Regions from separate parts of the Lysobacter olei genome, predicted to be linked through region 1. Evidence: predicted binding sites of a transcription regulator. Region 1 holds the regulator's gene; each other region holds the start of a gene.
What was found. Region 1 encodes HrcA, which represses chaperone genes, less so after heat shock. Its sites were predicted from a motif close to TTNGCACTCNNNNNNNNNGAGTGCNAA; they were not measured.
Positions count from the first base shown of each region.

Region 1 (5,308 bases):
CTGCGGCCTTGTCGCCCGGGTTGCGGTCCGGGTGGTACTTCATGGCGCAACGACGATAGGCCTTCTTAAGGTCCTCTTCGCTGGCGTCGCGGGCTACACCCAGAACTTCGTAGTAATCGCGCTTGCTCATGTGTGGCTTCGGTTCCCCTGCCCGCCAAGGCAGGCAGGACTGGCATCGTTGGTGTGCATCTGGCTTAAACAACGAGGGTCCGGGACCGCGTCGCGAACCCGGACCCTCGTCCGATCCCCTTGCCCGCTCCCGCCATCAAGGCGCCGCGCCGGCACGGGGTAATCGGTTACTTCTTGTCGTCTTCCTTGACCTCGGTGAACTCGGCGTCGACCACGTCGTCGCCGGCCTTGGCGCCACCCGCGGCGGCACCGGCCTCACCCGGCTGCGCAGCCTGCGCCGCGGCGAACAGCCCCTGCGCAGCCTCTTCCAGCGCCTTCGACTTGGCCTCGATCTGGCCCTTGTCGTCGCCCTTCATGGCGGTCTCGAGTTCCGCAATGGCACCCTCGGCGCGGCCGATCACGTCGCCCTGCACCTTGTCGCCATTTTCCTTGATGGTCGTGCGCGTCATGTGGATCAGGCCGTCGGCGTGGTTGCGGGCCTGGACCAGCTCGTGGAACTTCTGGTCTTCCTCACGGTGCGCCTCGGCGTCCTGCACCATCTTGTTGATCTCGTCCTCGGACAGGCCCGAACCGGCCTTGATTTCGACCTTCTGCTCCTTGCCGGTCTTCTTGTCCTTGGCGGTCACGTGCACGATGCCGTTGGCGTCGATGTCGAACGACACCTCCACCTGCGGCATGCCGCGCGGCGCCGGCTCGATGCCGGACAGGTCGAAGCGGGCCAGCGACTTGTTGTAACGGGCCTGCTCACGCTCGCCCTGCAGCACGTGCACGGTTACGGCCGACTGGTTGTCCTCGGCAGTCGAGAAGGTCTGCGAGGCCTTGGTCGGGATCGTGGTGTTCTTCTCGATGATCTTGGTGAACACGCCGCCCAGGGTTTCGATACCCAGGCTCAGCGGGGTCACGTCGAGCAGCAGCACATCCTTGACGTCGCCCTGCAGCACGCCACCCTGGATCGCGGCACCCACGGCCACGGCTTCGTCCGGATTGACGTCCTTGCGCGGCTCCTTGCCGAAGAACTCGGCCACCGCGGCCTGCACCTTCGGCATGCGGGTCTGGCCACCGACCAGGATCACCTCGGTCACGTCGCTGGCACGCAGGCCGGCGTCGTTAAGCGCGGTGCGGCACGGCTCGATCGACTTCTTGATCAGATCCTCGACCAGCGACTCCAGCTTGGCGCGGGTCAGCTTGATGTTCAGGTGCTTCGGGCCGCTTGCGTCGGCGGTCACGTACGGCAGGTTGACCTCGGTCTGCTGCGCGCTGGACAGTTCGATCTTGGCGCGTTCGGCCGCGTCCTTCAGGCGCTGCAGGGCCAGCGGGTCCTTGCGCAGGTCGATACCCTGGTCCTTCAGGAACTCCTCGACCAGGTAGTCGATGACGCGCGCGTCGAAGTCTTCGCCGCCCAGGAAGGTGTCGCCGTTGGTGGCCAGCACCTCGACCTGCATTTCGCCGTCCACCGACGCGATCTCGATGATCGACACGTCGAACGTGCCGCCGCCCAGGTCATACACGGCCACCTTGCGGTCGCCGCCCTTCTTGTCCATGCCATAGGCCAGCGCAGCCGCAGTCGGCTCGTTGATGATGCGCTTGACGTCCAGGCCCGCGATCTTGCCCGCGTCCTTGGTCGCCTGGCGCTGGCTGTCGTTGAAGTACGCCGGCACGGTGATGACCGCCTCGGTGACGGTCTCGCCCAGGTAGGCTTCGGCCGTCTTCTTCATCTTGGCCAGCACCTCGGCCGAGACCTGCTGCGGGGCCATCTTCTTGCCCTCGGAGGTCTGCACCCAGGCGTCGCCGTTGTCGTGCTGCACGATGCCGTACGGGACGAGGTTGATGTCCTTCTGCACTTCGGCGTCGGTGAACTTGCGGCCAATCAGGCGCTTCACCGCGAAGAAGGTGTTCTTGGGGTTGGTCACCGCCTGGCGCTTGGCCGAGGCGCCGACGAGCACTTCGCCGTCCTTGGTGAATGCGACGATGGACGGCGTGGTGCGGTCGCCCTCGGCATTCTCGATGACCTTGACGTTGCCGCCCTCCATGATCGCCACGCACGAGTTGGTCGTGCCGAGGTCGATGCCGATGATCTTGCCCATGGTGATTCCCTCTCGAATCTTTGACTTGGGGGCGGCCGAACCGCCGATGGTCGCTATCTGGGGTCGCCGGAAAGCACTTCAAGCGCCCGGCAACGGATTGGTTCAGGCGTCCTTGGCCACCACGACGAGCGCGGGGCGCAGCAGGCGCTCGTTGAGCAGCCATCCCTTCTGGTAGACCTGCACGACATGGCCCGGCGCGTGGTCCGCGCTGTCAACCATGCTCATGGCCTGGTGGTGTTCGGGGTTGAAGGGCTGGCCCGCGGGGTCCACCGCCACTAGTCCGTTGTCACCAACCACCTTGAGCAGTTGCTTCAAGGTCAGCTCCATCCCGTCGCGCAGCGCGTTGGCCTCGCCACCGGCAACGGCCAGCCCTGCCTCGAGGCTGTCGATCACCGGCAGCAATTCGGAAAGCAACCGCTCGTTGGCGAACTTGCGGGCCATTTCGACATCGCGGGCAAGTCGCTTGCGCTGGTTGTCCAGCTCAGCCCGCTCGCGCAGAGCATCCTCGGCGACCTTGGCCAGTTCGGCCTTCAGCTCATCGATCTGGGTGTCAAACGATTGGAAGGACTCGGCGCCGCCGGTACGGTCGGCCGCTTCGGCCTGGTTGGGGTCGGTCTGGTGTTCGTGGGTCGTCATGCCTGGCTGTTCCCTGCGTGAAACGGACGCACCCTCCCTCCGCGGGACGGCGCAACAGCCCTGCTATGGGGCCCGCCCCAAGGGCTTTCAAGCGTCCAGGCCGGATTCCGCCTGAATCGCGTCCCCCAGCGCGTCCGCCGCCGCCTGCACCACAGGAATGACCCGGTCATAGGCCATGCGCGTGGGACCGATCACCCCGAGCACGCCCAGCACGCGGCCACCGGACACATAGGGCGCGGAGACCAACGAGACGCCTTCCAGCGGAGCCAGACCGGTCTCTTCGCCGATGAAGATGCGCACACCCGGCGCCTGCACGGTGCGCTCCAGCAGTTGCAGGATTTCGCGCTTCCGGGCGAACGCCTCGAACAATTCGCGCAGGCGATCCACGTCCGAGAGCTCCTGGACCCCCATCAGCCGGGTCTGGCCGGCCACGACCATGTCATCCCCACCCGGCAGCAGCACCTGCTCGGCCAACTCGACCGACTGGGCCAGCAGCGTCTCCATCTCCGACCGGGCGCTGCGCAGCTCACGCAACAACGTCGCCCGGATGTCCGCCACCGCGCGCCCGGCGAAATGGGTGTTGAGGTAATTGGCCACCCGCTCCAGCTCGCTGGCGTCGTAGGGGCGACGGGTCTGGATGATGCGGTTCTGCACGTCGTTGTCGGCCAACACCACGATTGCCAGAACGCGCTGGGCATCGATCGGCACGAATCCAATCCGCCGGAACGCAAACTGCGCCCGGTTGGGCACGCTCACCACGCCCACGAAGTGGGTCATCGCCGAGAGCAGTTCCGAAGCGCTGCCCAGCAACGCCTGGGTTCCCGAGCCGGCCGGCAATTCGCCGCGGAGGCGAGACACCTCGCCCTCCGGCAACGGCGAGACCTGCAACAGCGAGTCCACGAACAACCGGTAGCCCTGTGCCGTGGGCACGCGGCCTGCGGACGTGTGCGGCGCGCTGAGCAGCCCCACGTCCTCCAGGTCGGCCAGGATGTTACGGATGGTGGCCGGGCTGACATCGAGGCCGGCATGCCGCGCCAGTGTTTGCGACCCTACCGGCTCGCCACTCTGGATATATCGGCCGATCAGCGTGCGCAGCAGGTGCCGTGCACGCGGGTCAAGGATCGGGTCGGTCGGACGGCGGCTCATGCCGTTGATATAAGCGCCACGGACTGGGGACGCAAGCGCGCGGCACTGCGGCCGGACGGGCTGGTGTGGCCGCACGGCATACCTGGCCTCAAGCGCGAAGCGGTCTCGCCCCCTGCGACGCTGGCATGCCAGCCTGCCCACCCGCTTGGCCCTCCGGCCAAGTCCCGGCACAATCGCCCCGCATGCTCACCCACCTGTCCATCAAACAGTTCGCCGTCGTCACCGAAGCCGAATTGGCCTTCGGCCCCGGCCTGACCGTCATCTCCGGCGAAACCGGCGCCGGCAAGTCATTGCTGGTCGATGCGCTGGGGCTCATCTCAGGCCTGCGCGCCGACAGCAGCGTCGTTCGACACGGCGCCGAGCGCGCCGAGCTTGTCGCCGAGTTCACCCTCGCCGACACCCCGGCCGCGCTTACCTGGCTGCGCGAGACGGAACTGGACGAGGACGAAGGCTGTCAGATTCGCCGGGTCATCCGCGCCGATGGCGGCTCGAAGGCGTGGATCAACGGCCGACCGGTCACCCTGTCGCAACTGGCCGACCTGGCCGCGCGCCTGGTCGAGATCCATGGCCAGCACGAACACCAGGCCCTGATGTCCCGGCCCAGCCAACTGGCATTGCTGGATGCGTACGGGCGGACCGAATCACCCCGGGCCGGAGTAGTCGCCGCGGCCCGGCAGTGGACGGCGCTGCTCCAGGAACGCGAGGCGCTATCCGCCCGCGGGGACGTGGCCGAACGCACCGCGTGGCTGCAACACCAGTTCGCCGAACTGGATCGCGAGGCACTGGATGCCGAAACCATTGCCAAGCTGCAGGCCGATCACCGCCGGCTGGCGCACGCCACCGACCTCATTACGGCCTGCGACAACACCTTCGCCCGCGTGGGGGGCGACGAGGGGCCGTCGCTGACCCGGTTGCTCCAGCAGGCACGCCATGACCTCCAGCGCGTCTCCGAACACGAGCCCCGGCTGCTGGAAGTCGACACCATGCTCGACAATGCCGCCATCCAGATCGACGAAGCGCTGGTGCTATTGGACCGCGTCCGCAGCGACCTGGAGTTGGACCCCGAATCCTTCGAGGGGCTGGAACGCCGTCTCAGCCGACTGCACGAACTGGCCCGCAAGCACCGCGTGACGCCCGAGCAACTGGCCGCGCATCGCGACAGCATCGCCGAGGAACTTGAAGTACTGCGCACGGCGGGTGAGCGGGTGCACCAACTGGATGGCGAAATCGAGGCCGCCAAGGGCGCCTGGCAGCAAGCGGCCGCAGCCTTGACCGACGCGCGCCGTCAGGCCGCGCAGTCCCTGTCCGACAGC
Region 1 is NZ_BAAHAT010000006.1:216,394-221,701, reverse strand. It holds gene dnaJ (molecular chaperone DnaJ) at 1-130, opposite strand, end outside; gene dnaK (molecular chaperone DnaK) at 297-2,213, opposite strand; gene grpE (nucleotide exchange factor GrpE) at 2,316-2,849, opposite strand; gene hrcA (heat-inducible transcriptional repressor HrcA) at 2,937-3,995, opposite strand; gene recN (DNA repair protein RecN) at 4,178-5,308, shown strand, end outside.

Region 2 (5,308 bases), on a different contig from region 1:
GGCCAACCCCAGGCCCAGGGCCAAGAACACGGCGATGGCGGTACCGGTGGAGGCGGTGAACGCCCAGGCCAGCGCCGCCCCCATGAAGGGTGCGGTGCACGGGGTCGCCACCACCACCGCCAGCACGCCGGTGAAGAAGTCGCCCATCGGCCCGCTCTGCGTGGTCAGCGCATGGCCGGCGCCGGTCCAGCGGCCGCCCACGTGCCACACACCGGACATGCTCAGGCCCAGGCCGAACATCACCAGCGCCAGCACCGCGATCACCACCGGCTGCTGCAGCTGGAAGCCCCAGCCCAGCGCGAGGCCGGCGTGGCGCAGGGCGAGTGCGATCGCGCCCAGCGCGGCGAAGCTCAGCATCACGCCGGCGGTGTACCAGAGCGCGTGGCGGCGCGCGCGGGTCGGGTCCTGGCCGTTGCCGGCGAGCGAAAGCGCCTTCAGCGACAGGACCGGCAGCACGCAGGGCATCAGGTTGAGGATCAGTCCGCCGAGCAGGGCCAGCAGCAGGGCCGACCAGAGGCTGAGGTCGGCGCCGCGCGGGGCGGCGCCCAGTGCGGAGGCGCTGTTGGCGGCCGGTGCGTGGCCCGGGGCCGCCGTGCCGGTGTTGGCGGCGGTGCTGTCGGCAACGGAGGATGCGGCGGGGCCCGCGGCGGCGGTGCCGTCATCGCTGGCGATCGTGCCGGGCGGCGTCACTGCCGCGTCCGTGCCGGACAGCGTCGTGCCATTGCCCACGGCGCCGGTCGCCAACCCGGCCGCGTCGGCCGGCGTCACCGTGCCACGTGGCAGCGACACCGCGACAGTGCGGGTCATCGGGGGATAGCAGATGCCGTCGTTCTGGCAGCCCTGGAACGTAGCAGTCAGGCGCAGGTCCACCGCGTCGGTGCGGGTGCGGACCACCGGCACCGGCACGTCGATCTGGTCGAAGTAGACCGTGGTGCGGCCGAAATACTCGTCCTGGTGCGCGGTGCCCTTCGGCCAGCGCGGTGCGCCCAGGCGCAGGCCGGCCCGGGCGGCGGCGGCATCCAGCGCCAGGCGGGTCTTGTCGCGGTACAGGTAGTAGCCGCGCGCGGGGGTGAAGCGCAGCAACAGCGTGTTGCCGTCGCCGGCGATGGCTTCAAAGCCATACGCCTGCTCCGGCGGCAGCGGCAGTGCGTCCGTGCCCGTCGCCGTGCCCGCCCAGCCGGCGCCCGCCAAGGGGGCGCCACCGCCGGCGTTGCCGAATGCCACCACCGGGGCCTGCGCGGCCGCCGGCAGCGCGACCGTGATGCGCCGCGTCTGGGGCGGGTAGCAGATGCCCGCATCGGCGCAGCCCTGGTATTTGATCGTCAGCGTGGTGCGTTCCGCGTTGGCGGTGCCCGGCAGGGTCGCGACCAGCTGCCCGCGGTAGGTTTCCACGTCGCCGAAAAACTCATCGCGATACGCCTTGCCCTTGGGCAGCTGCAGTGCCCCGGCGGTGAAGCCCGCATCGGCCTGCACCGACGTGCGGTGCCGATACAGGTAATAGCCGTTGGCGATCTTCCACTGCACGTTGATCCGGCCCGCGTCGGTGGCCTGCGCGCTGAGGACGAAGACCTCGTCCACTGGCGGCAGCTGGTCCGGCGTCACGGCGGCGGCCGGGCCGGCCAGCAGGGCGGCGAACAGGGCGAAGGTGGAGCGGAGGCGCGTGGGGCGCGGGAGCGGCGCGGTTTCAGTCATCGTCTCGGGTCTGTTGGGCCACCCAGTCCAGGTACTCGGGCAGGCCGGCGCTGGCTTCGACCGCCAGCACCTCGGGGAGTTCATAGGAGTGCAGTTCGCGCAGGCGCGCGGTCAGCGCGTCCAGCCGGGCGGCAGTGGTCTTGATCAGCAACAGGACCTCGTCGGCCTGTTCGACCTGTTCCTTCCAGCGATAGGTGGAGCGCACGCCCGGCAGCGCATTGACGCAGGCGGCCAGGCGCGCCTCGACCACGGCCCGTGCCAGTCGGTCGGCGGTGGCGGCATCGGGGCAGGCGCAATACACGAGCATCGTGGACATCCGGCGATTCTAGCGGTCCGGCCGGGCGGTTATTCGGCGGCGCCGTGGAGGCGTTCGTCGCCACGGCGGCCGCGCCCGGTCCGCATGCCGGCCAGCTGCTCGGCCAGTTCCACCAGCGGTGGGCGCGCACGCATCGGGGTCTCGCGGAACGCGCGGATCAGGCGCACCTCGATGGGGTCGTCGACCAGCAGGGCATCCGCGGCGGCGATGGCGTCCAGTTCCTGCTCCGCCGACTGGCGCATCAGTCCGCGCCCAGTGGCGAGCCATTCGAACTGCACGCCCGTGGACAGGGCGATGGCGCGCAGGTGGTTGACGCTGGGATGTTTGCCATTGGTGGCCTCCCAGTGGCTGACCGCGCTGCGCTGGACGCCGACGGCGGCACCCAGGGCGGCCTGGGACAGGCCGGCGTGACGGCGGGCGAGGCGGATGCGCTGTTGTGGGGTCATCGTGGGCTTGGAGGGGGTGGTGGCGGGAGGGTGGCACCAAAAGTAACCAGGTGATCAATAGACACGCAACGTGTGCGCTTGTGGTAGCCACCCTGCTCATTGAGCGCCATGTATTCACGTTTTGTTGCGACATCTGTCGCGGTATGGACACCCGAAGTGGCGTCCTGCGCCGCGGGCAGGGCTGTTGACGTGACGCAGCGTGGTCAATACTGACGCATGCCGGCAGGAGGCCGGTGCGACATGGGGTGTCTGGTCTGGGGAGGGGGCGCGGGATTGCGCCAAGCTGAGGATGGCCATCTCCGTACCGGAAAGGGCGTGGACCTTCGGGGGCACGCCCTTTCTTTTTGCGCCGTGCATGCCCGTGCCGGGCAGGCCCTTGAAAGGCTTCCCGGGGCGCCCCATCTCTGCGCGGTCCCGGTTCGACCGGGCGCTGCCGTCCCGGGTTTTGGCACTCGCCTTGGCCGACTGCTAATATTTGTAATCTTTCCCCACCCTTTCAACCACTTACGAGGTTGTCATGTCGAATATCAAGCCGCTCTACGACCGTGTTGTCCTGAAGCGCATGGAAGAAGAAAAGATGTCCGCCGGCGGCATCGTCATCCCCGACTCCGCCACCGAGAAGCCCATCAAGGGCGAAGTCGTCGCCGTGGGCGAAGGCAAGGTGCTGGACAACGGCAGCGTGCGCGCGCCGAAGGTCAAGGTTGGCGACAAGGTGCTGTTCGGCAAGTACAGCGGCACCGAGGTCAAGCTCGACGGCAACGAGTACCTGGTGGTCAAGGAAGACGACATCTTCGCGATCCTCGGCTGATCGCACGCGGCGTGGGCCGTGCCGGGCGCGACCTCGCGTCCGCGACCGGCGACCGCCTCGGCGGACCCCGCGCCGCACCGTCGCATTCCCCTTCTTCAATCCAATCTTTTTTTGCTGAGGTAATCCGCAATGGCTGCCAAGGAAATTCGTTTCGGTGAGGACGCACGCGCCAAGATGGTGCGCGGCGTCAACGTGCTCGCCAATGCCGTCAAGGCCACCCTGGGCCCGAAGGGCCGCAACGTCGTGCTCGAGAAGAGCTTCGGCGCGCCGACCATCACCAAGGACGGCGTGAGCGTCGCCAAGGAAATCGAACTGGCCGACAAGTTCGAGAACATGGGCGCGCAGATGGTCAAGGAAGTCGCTTCCAAGACCTCCGACAACGCCGGTGACGGCACCACCACCGCCACCGTGCTGGCGCAGGCGTTCATTCGCGAGGGCATGAAGGCGGTCGCCGCCGGCATGAACCCGATGGACCTCAAGCGCGGCATCGACCAGGCCGTGCATGCCGCCGTCGCCGAGCTGAAGAAGATCAGCAAGCCGTCGTCGACCTCGAAGGAAATCGCCCAGGTCGGCACCATCTCGGCCAACTCCGACGCCAACATCGGCGACCTGATCGCCCAGGCGATGGACAAGGTCGGCAAGGAAGGCGTGATCACCGTGGAAGACGGTTCGGGCCTGGAGAACGAGCTGGACGTGGTCGAGGGCATGCAGTTCGACCGCGGCTACCTGTCGCCGTACTTCATCAACAACCAGCAGTCGATGCAGGCCGAACTGGACGATCCGTTCATCCTGCTGCACGACAAGAAGATCTCCAACGTGCGTGACCTTCTGCCGGTGCTGGAAGGCGTCGCCAAGGCCGGCAAGCCGCTGCTGATCATCGCCGAGGAAGTGGAAGGCGAAGCGCTGGCGACCCTGGTGGTCAACACCATCCGCGGCATCGTCAAGGTCTGCGCCGTCAAGGCCCCGGGCTTCGGCGACCGTCGCAAGGCGATGCTGGAAGACATGGCCATCCTGACCGGTGGCACCGTGATCTCCGAGGAAGTCGGCCTGTCGCTGGACAAGGCCACGATCAAGGACCTCGGCCGCGCGAAGAAGGTGCAGGTCTCGAAGGAGAACACCACCATCATCGACGGCGCGGGCGACACCGCCGGCATCGAGTCGCGCATCAAGCAGATCAAGGCGCAGATCGAGGAGACCTCCTCGGACTACGACCGCGAGAAGCTGCAGGAGCGCGTGGCCAAGCTGGCCGGCGGCGTGGCGGTGATCAAGGTCGGTGCCTCGACCGAGATCGAGATGAAGGAAAAGAAGGCCCGCGTCGAAGACGCGCTGCACGCCACCCGCGCTGCGGTCGAGGAAGGCATCGTCCCGGGCGGCGGCGTCGCGCTGCTGCGCGCCAAGGCCGCCATCACGGGCCTGAAGGGTGCCAACGAAGACCAGAACCACGGCATCCAGATCGCCCTGCGCGCGATGGAAGCCCCGCTGCGCGAGATCGTGACCAACGCCGGTGAAGAGCCGTCGGTGGTGCTGAATCGCGTGATCGAGGGCACCGGTGCGTTCGGCTACAACGCCGCCAACGGCGAGTACGTCGACATGCTGGAAGCCGGCATCCTGGACCCGACCAAGGTCACCCGCACCGCGCTGCAGAACGCCGCGTCGATCGCCGGTCTGATGATCACGACCGAGGCGATGGTCGCCGAGCTGCCGAAGAAGGACGAGCCGGCGATGCCGGGCGCCGGTGGCATGGGCGGCATGGGTGGCATGGACTTCTAAGTCCGGCCGCACCGCGCAGTACCCGACAGGCCCGCTTCGGCGGGCCTGTTTTTTTTGTCCGCCGCGGGGCGCCGGGTGTGGCCGGTCATTCCCGCTTTATGCGTGGAGATTCTTTGACGCCGCCGCTTCGCCACTCCCCACGTCGGGAGGTCGCCGGGCGGGGCGTTGCTTCAACCAGGGATCACTTCTTCCATAGGGGACAACCATGACCACGCTCAACCGGGCCATCGTGCTCGCGCTGGGCTGCTTCGGCGCCGCATCGGCCCAGGCAGCCAC
Region 2 is NZ_BAAHAT010000007.1:115,797-121,104, forward strand. It holds gene ACYVBS_RS11745 (protein-disulfide reductase DsbD family protein) at 1-1,692, opposite strand, end outside; gene cutA (divalent-cation tolerance protein CutA) at 1,685-2,008, opposite strand; gene ACYVBS_RS11755 (helix-turn-helix transcriptional regulator) at 2,038-2,454, opposite strand; gene groES (co-chaperone GroES) at 2,972-3,262, shown strand; gene groL (chaperonin GroEL) at 3,392-5,032, shown strand; gene ACYVBS_RS11770 (S8 family peptidase) at 5,238-5,308, shown strand, end outside.
Region 2: groES (co-chaperone GroES) is a predicted target of HrcA. The motif match lies at 2,900-2,926, and genes of this name have one in related genera.

Region 3 (5,308 bases), on a different contig from region 1:
GCAGCAGGCGCGCGTCTCCCTCGAGCACGGTCTCGAAGGTGACCCCGGCATCCTCGGCCAATCGCCGCGCCAAGCCCTGGTCGATGGCGCGGTACAGGCCCAGCTGTTCCAGCGCGGCAGGACGCAGCGACTCAAGCACGCCGGAGATGTTGGTGCGCATTGCCCGGGTCAGCTCCAGCAGGGAATCCACGGCCGCACCGTGCCCCCCCTGGCTCAGCTGCGGCGCGATGAGCATGAGCCGGGTCTGCAGCGCCGTCAGCGTCTGGCCGAACTCGTCGTGCAACTCGCCCGCCAGACGCCGGCGCTCGCGCTCCTCGGTCAGCAGGTTGCGGCGCGCGGCGGCATTGAGCTCCTGCGCCAGCCGCTCGCTTTCCTCCTTGGCCTGGTGCAGCTGCATCGCCTGCGCGCGCAGGCCGTCGACCGTGGCCCCGAACAACAGCGCGGTGGCCCCGGTGACCGCGGTGAACAACTGCATCCGCCGGGGATCGTTCCAGCCGGCGAAGAGGTGGGACTCCAGGGTGGTGGTGGCGCTGAGCACCAGCAGCGCGACCACCGCGCCGCGCCAGCCGTGTAGCACCGCGAACACGACGATGCCGACCAACAGCACGCGCCGCACGACTTCCACCAGTTCGCCCCCCGGGTGCGAGGACACCCAGACCAGGAAGACGGCGCCCACGGGCAGCAGCAGCAGCGAAGCGTCCCGCAGGATCGGCAGGGAGCCACGGCGGTGCGGGACGTGCACCACCCATGCGAGCAGCGGAGCCACCAGCAGGATGCCGATGAACGTGCCCATCAGGCTCTTGATGGCGAACAGCAGCAGCGCTGCGTGGCTGTCGCCCGGCACCAGGGGCACGATGTCGACGATGCGCGCGTTGCGCACGTCGGCCACCAGGCCGTCGTTCACGACGTACATCGCGTCCTTGGCCATCACGGCGGCGGAGGACAACAGTGCCGCGACCAGCACGCGCAGGATCTGCTGGAGGCTGGCCGGCGTGTGCGGGGTGATCTGCCAGCGTCGCAGCAGCAGCACGCCCGTGCCGATGAGGAAGGGGTCCAGCACGTTACCCAGCACGTACTGGACGGGGCCGGACCAGTAACCCAGGAAGGCGGCCTCCAGGCCTGAACCGTCATGGACCAGAACACCGCCCAGGCTGCGGGCCAGCACGGTGCCGAAGAACGCCCAGGGCCAGCAGCGCAGCGGGGCCAGCCACAGCACGCTGAACAGCAGGCCGCTGTTGACCGCCAGATGCAGGAAGCCGGCCAGGCCCAGCGCGAAATACGCGCTGCCCGTGACCACCATGAGCGCCAGCCCGGCCGGCCAGTGGGGCAGCGGACGCCCGTCCGGGTCCGGAGGCGCGACCAGCGTGCGAAGCGACGGGGCGGACGGGCTCGACCAGTTCATGGGGGGCAGGCTAGCGCGCCGTCAGGCGTCGCTGGTGCGAGGTTTTCTCGCCGCCGGCGCCGGCGGGCCGGAAAACGACGAAGGCCCGGTCGCCCGGGCCTTTCGAAGCGATCTGCTGCAGCAGCAGATCAGGCGGCGAACAGCGCGCGCATCTTCTTCAACGCGTTGGCCTCAATCTGACGGATGCGCTCGGCGGACACGCCGTACTCATCGGCCAGCTCCTGCAGCGTGACCTTGCCTTCGCCATCCAGCCAGCGGCGCTTGACGATGTCGCGCGAACGGGCATCCAGACCGGCCAGGCCCTCGCGCAGCAGCTGCAGCTGGTTGTCTTCCTCATCGACGCGCTCATAGGCCTGCGACGGGTCCTCGCCATCGGCGCGCAGGTACGCGGCCGGCGACGGCGGGGCGTGGTCGTCGTCCTCGTCGGACGGCATGTCGAAGCCGATGTCGCGGCCGGACAGGCGCGACTCCATCTCCAGCACTTCGCGCTCGGAGACGTTGAGGTCGGCGGCGACGGCGCGCACTTCCTCGGCGTTCATCCAGCCCAGGCGGGTCTTGGACTTGCGCAGGTTGAAGAACAGCTTGCGCTGCGCCTTGGTCGTGGCGACCTTGACGATGCGCCAGTTCTTGAGGATGAACTCGTGCATCTCGGCACGGATCCAGTGCACCGCGAAGCTCACCAGGCGCACGCCCTGGTCCGGGTCGAAGCGCTTCACCGCCTTCATCAAGCCGATGTTGCCTTCCTGGATCAGGTCGCCCATCTGCAGGCCGTAGCCGTTGTAGCCACGGGCCACGTGCACCACGAACCGCAGGTGCGAGTGCACCAGTTCGCGGGCGGCGTCGAGGTCCTCCTCGTCGCGGAAGCGGCGGGCCAGCACCTGCTCGTCCTCGGCGGTCAGCAAGGGGATGCGGTGCACGGCGCCGATGTAGGCCTCGAGCGAACCGAGCGGGACCAGCCCACCCACGGCGGGGATGGGGAGGTTGTTGGCGACCAGGGCGGTAGAGGGGGCGTTCTGGGTCATAAGGGTCATCTTAGCAGTCGGGGGGTGTGACTGCTAAAGGGGGAAAAAGTTCCGCAGTGTTGCAGTCGTGGAACGCAGGATTGGGCGGCGCGGGACCGATGGGCGCGTGGCCTCGGGGCGCCGCCGCCGAGCCAGAAGACTATCCCGACTCGAACCGCCTCGCCCCCGGTTCGGGGGCCAGAGGCGCGGCCACCCCGGAGCGCACCCCACCCCGCACCCGGCCGTTGAACAGGTAGGCCAACACTGGACTGCGGCGGATGAGGAAGTGGTGAATGGCCAACGGGACCAGGGTGGCCACCCCCAGCACGATCAGGAACTTGATCCCGGCGCCGAGCGCCACAGGCAGCAGGGCCGTCGCGGTTGCGATCACGGTCAGGTGATGGAAGAGGTAGATCGAATAACTCGCGTCGGACAGGTACTGGAACGTGCGTGAAGGCCGGTCGGCCCAGATGCGGAACAGGAAGAACACCATCCGCACCATCATCCAGGACAACAGCGCCATGGCCAGGACATTCGCCGCCCGGTAGGCGACCGCTTCGCGGCCCTCAGTGAGATACATGCCGACGGCCCCGACGGCGGCCAGGCCCAACACCGGCAGGCTGACCCGGGCGAACCGCGCGAACAATCCAGGCCACGCCTGCAGGAGCATCCCGACCGCGAAACAGGGCAGGTACCACAGCAGGTCATCGGGGCGGAACAGACCCAGCACCGGCGTGCTCAGCATGGGCCCGGCCAGCTTGACCAGGACGACCGCCGCCAGCGGCGCGGCCACGGCCACCATCAGGACCAGCGCCAGCACCCAAGGACGCTCCCCCCAACGGACGGCGTCCGGATGGGCGAGCGCCCGCAGCAGCGGCGCCGACACCGCCGCCAGAAGGAAATAGACGGCCAGCAGGGACAGGAACCACAGATGGGACACCCAGCTGCCATTCGCCCACGCCGGCAACAGGGCCCCCACCAGGAATCCGGCATCGCCCCCATCACCGACGGTCACCGCGACCTGGATGACATTGAAGGTGAACAGGGTGGCGAAGAGCGGTATAAGCACGCGGCGCAAACGTTCGCGCAGGAAGACCGGCGCGGGACGCCGCATCAACAGGTGCATGGCAAAGAAGCCCGCCACCACGAAGAACGCCGGCATCCGGAACAGATGGATGAACGTCACCAGGCCATCCAGCAGCTCCAGCCGGGCCTCATCCTTGACCCTCCATGCGTGTGAGTCATACGGGCGCGCGGAATGCAGCACCACACCCAGCAGCATCAGCGAACTGCGCATGGCGTCCAGATAGTGGAGCCGCGCCGTGTTTCCTTCGGTCATCTCTCCTGCCCCGCGGCTGCCGTTGGCCCAGTAAACGGGTCGCCGACGGCCACTCGGCCAAGCGCAAAGGGCGGTGTGGATGCGACTCCGCACTCGGTCGCGGCCCCGACGCCGTATGGAGGCGCCGCAGGCGAGGCCGCTCCGACTACACTCGGGCGAACCGCTTCTTTCGGCGCCCAGACGGCATGCGCAAACGCACCAAGGCCACCTCGATCGACATCGCCCACCGCGCGGGCGTCTCCCAGGCCACGGTCTCGCGGGTGCTGCGCGGCAGCCCTCTGGTCAATGCCGAGACCCGGCGGCGGGTGGAGGAGGCGGTCCGGGCCCTCAACTACAAGGTGGACCGGCATGCCTCCAGCCTGCGCACGCAGCGTTCGGGCACGTTGGCGCTGCTGCTGTTCGAGGAGCCGACCCCGGACCATGCGCACATCAACCCGTTCTTCCTGTCGATCCTGGGGTCGGTGACCCGGGCCTGCGCCCGCCACGGGCAGGACCTGCTGGTGTCCTTCCAGCAACTGTCCGACGACTGGCACGCCGATTACGAGGACAGCATGAAGGCCGACGGGCTGATCCTGCTGGGGTACGGCGACTACCGCCTGTACCGCGACAAGCTGGACGCGCTGGTCGCGCAGGGCACGCGTTTCGTGCGCTGGGGCGCGGTGCAGCCGGACCAGCCGGGCATCTCGATCGGATGTGACAACGCCCACGGCGGCCGGCTGGTGGGCGAGCACCTGGTGCCGCTGGGGCGGCGGCGGGTGGCGTTCCTGGGTTACGCCTCGCGGGGCTATCCGGAGTTCCTGGACCGCTACCGCGGCTGCGAGGTCGCGCTGCAGGCGGCCGGGCTGGCACTCGACCCGGCGCTGCAGGTGGACGCCGACAGCGCCGAAGAGTCCGGTTACATCGCCGCCACGGCGCTGGTGGAACGCGGGCTGCCGTTCGATGCGGTGTTCGCCGCAAGTGACCTCATCGCCATCGGCGCGATCCGGGCACTGGCCGAGAAGGGCTTGCGGGTGCCGGAGGATGTGGCCGTGGTGGGCTTTGACGACATCCCGACCGCGCGCTACACCAACCCGTCGCTGACCACGGTGGTGCAGGACACCACCCGGGCGGGCGGGTTGCTGGTGGAAACGCTGCTGCAACTGGTGAAGGGCGTGCCCGCGGAGAGCGTCACGCTGCCCGCGCAGTTGGTCGTGCGGCGCTCCAGCGGGGCGGTGGCGGGCTGAGCCGCGGCCTTCCTCCGCGGCCCGGCTGTCCCGGAGCGCCCGTTCCCGGCGGCTAACCGCCCCCGGACATCAGCGACGTGGCTGGGCGCCGGCCTTGGCCTGCTCAAGCGCCTGGGCCAGGTCCGCCCGCTGCACTGGCGCCTCCCGCACGAACACTTCCACCCCATGCGCCGGCACCGTCGCCGACAACGCACCGCCTTCGGCCACGGTGACGTCACCACCCCCGATCGCCGCACGCCAACGGCCTGCCTCGAGGAATTGGCGCACGTCGAACGCCGCCGGCGCATCGCCCTTGTTGAGCAGCACCAGCGCGATCTGGGCCTGGCCGCCGTGCTGGTACACG
Region 3 is NZ_BAAHAT010000002.1:99,835-105,142, forward strand. It holds gene ACYVBS_RS03155 (ATP-binding protein) at 1-1,402, opposite strand, end outside; gene rpoH (RNA polymerase sigma factor RpoH) at 1,531-2,424, opposite strand; gene ACYVBS_RS03165 (acyltransferase family protein) at 2,564-3,742, opposite strand; gene ACYVBS_RS03170 (LacI family DNA-binding transcriptional regulator) at 3,928-4,965, shown strand; gene ACYVBS_RS03175 (alpha-amylase family glycosyl hydrolase) at 5,035-5,308, opposite strand, start outside.
Region 3: rpoH (RNA polymerase sigma factor RpoH) is a predicted target of HrcA. The motif match lies at 2,435-2,461, and genes of this name have one in related genera.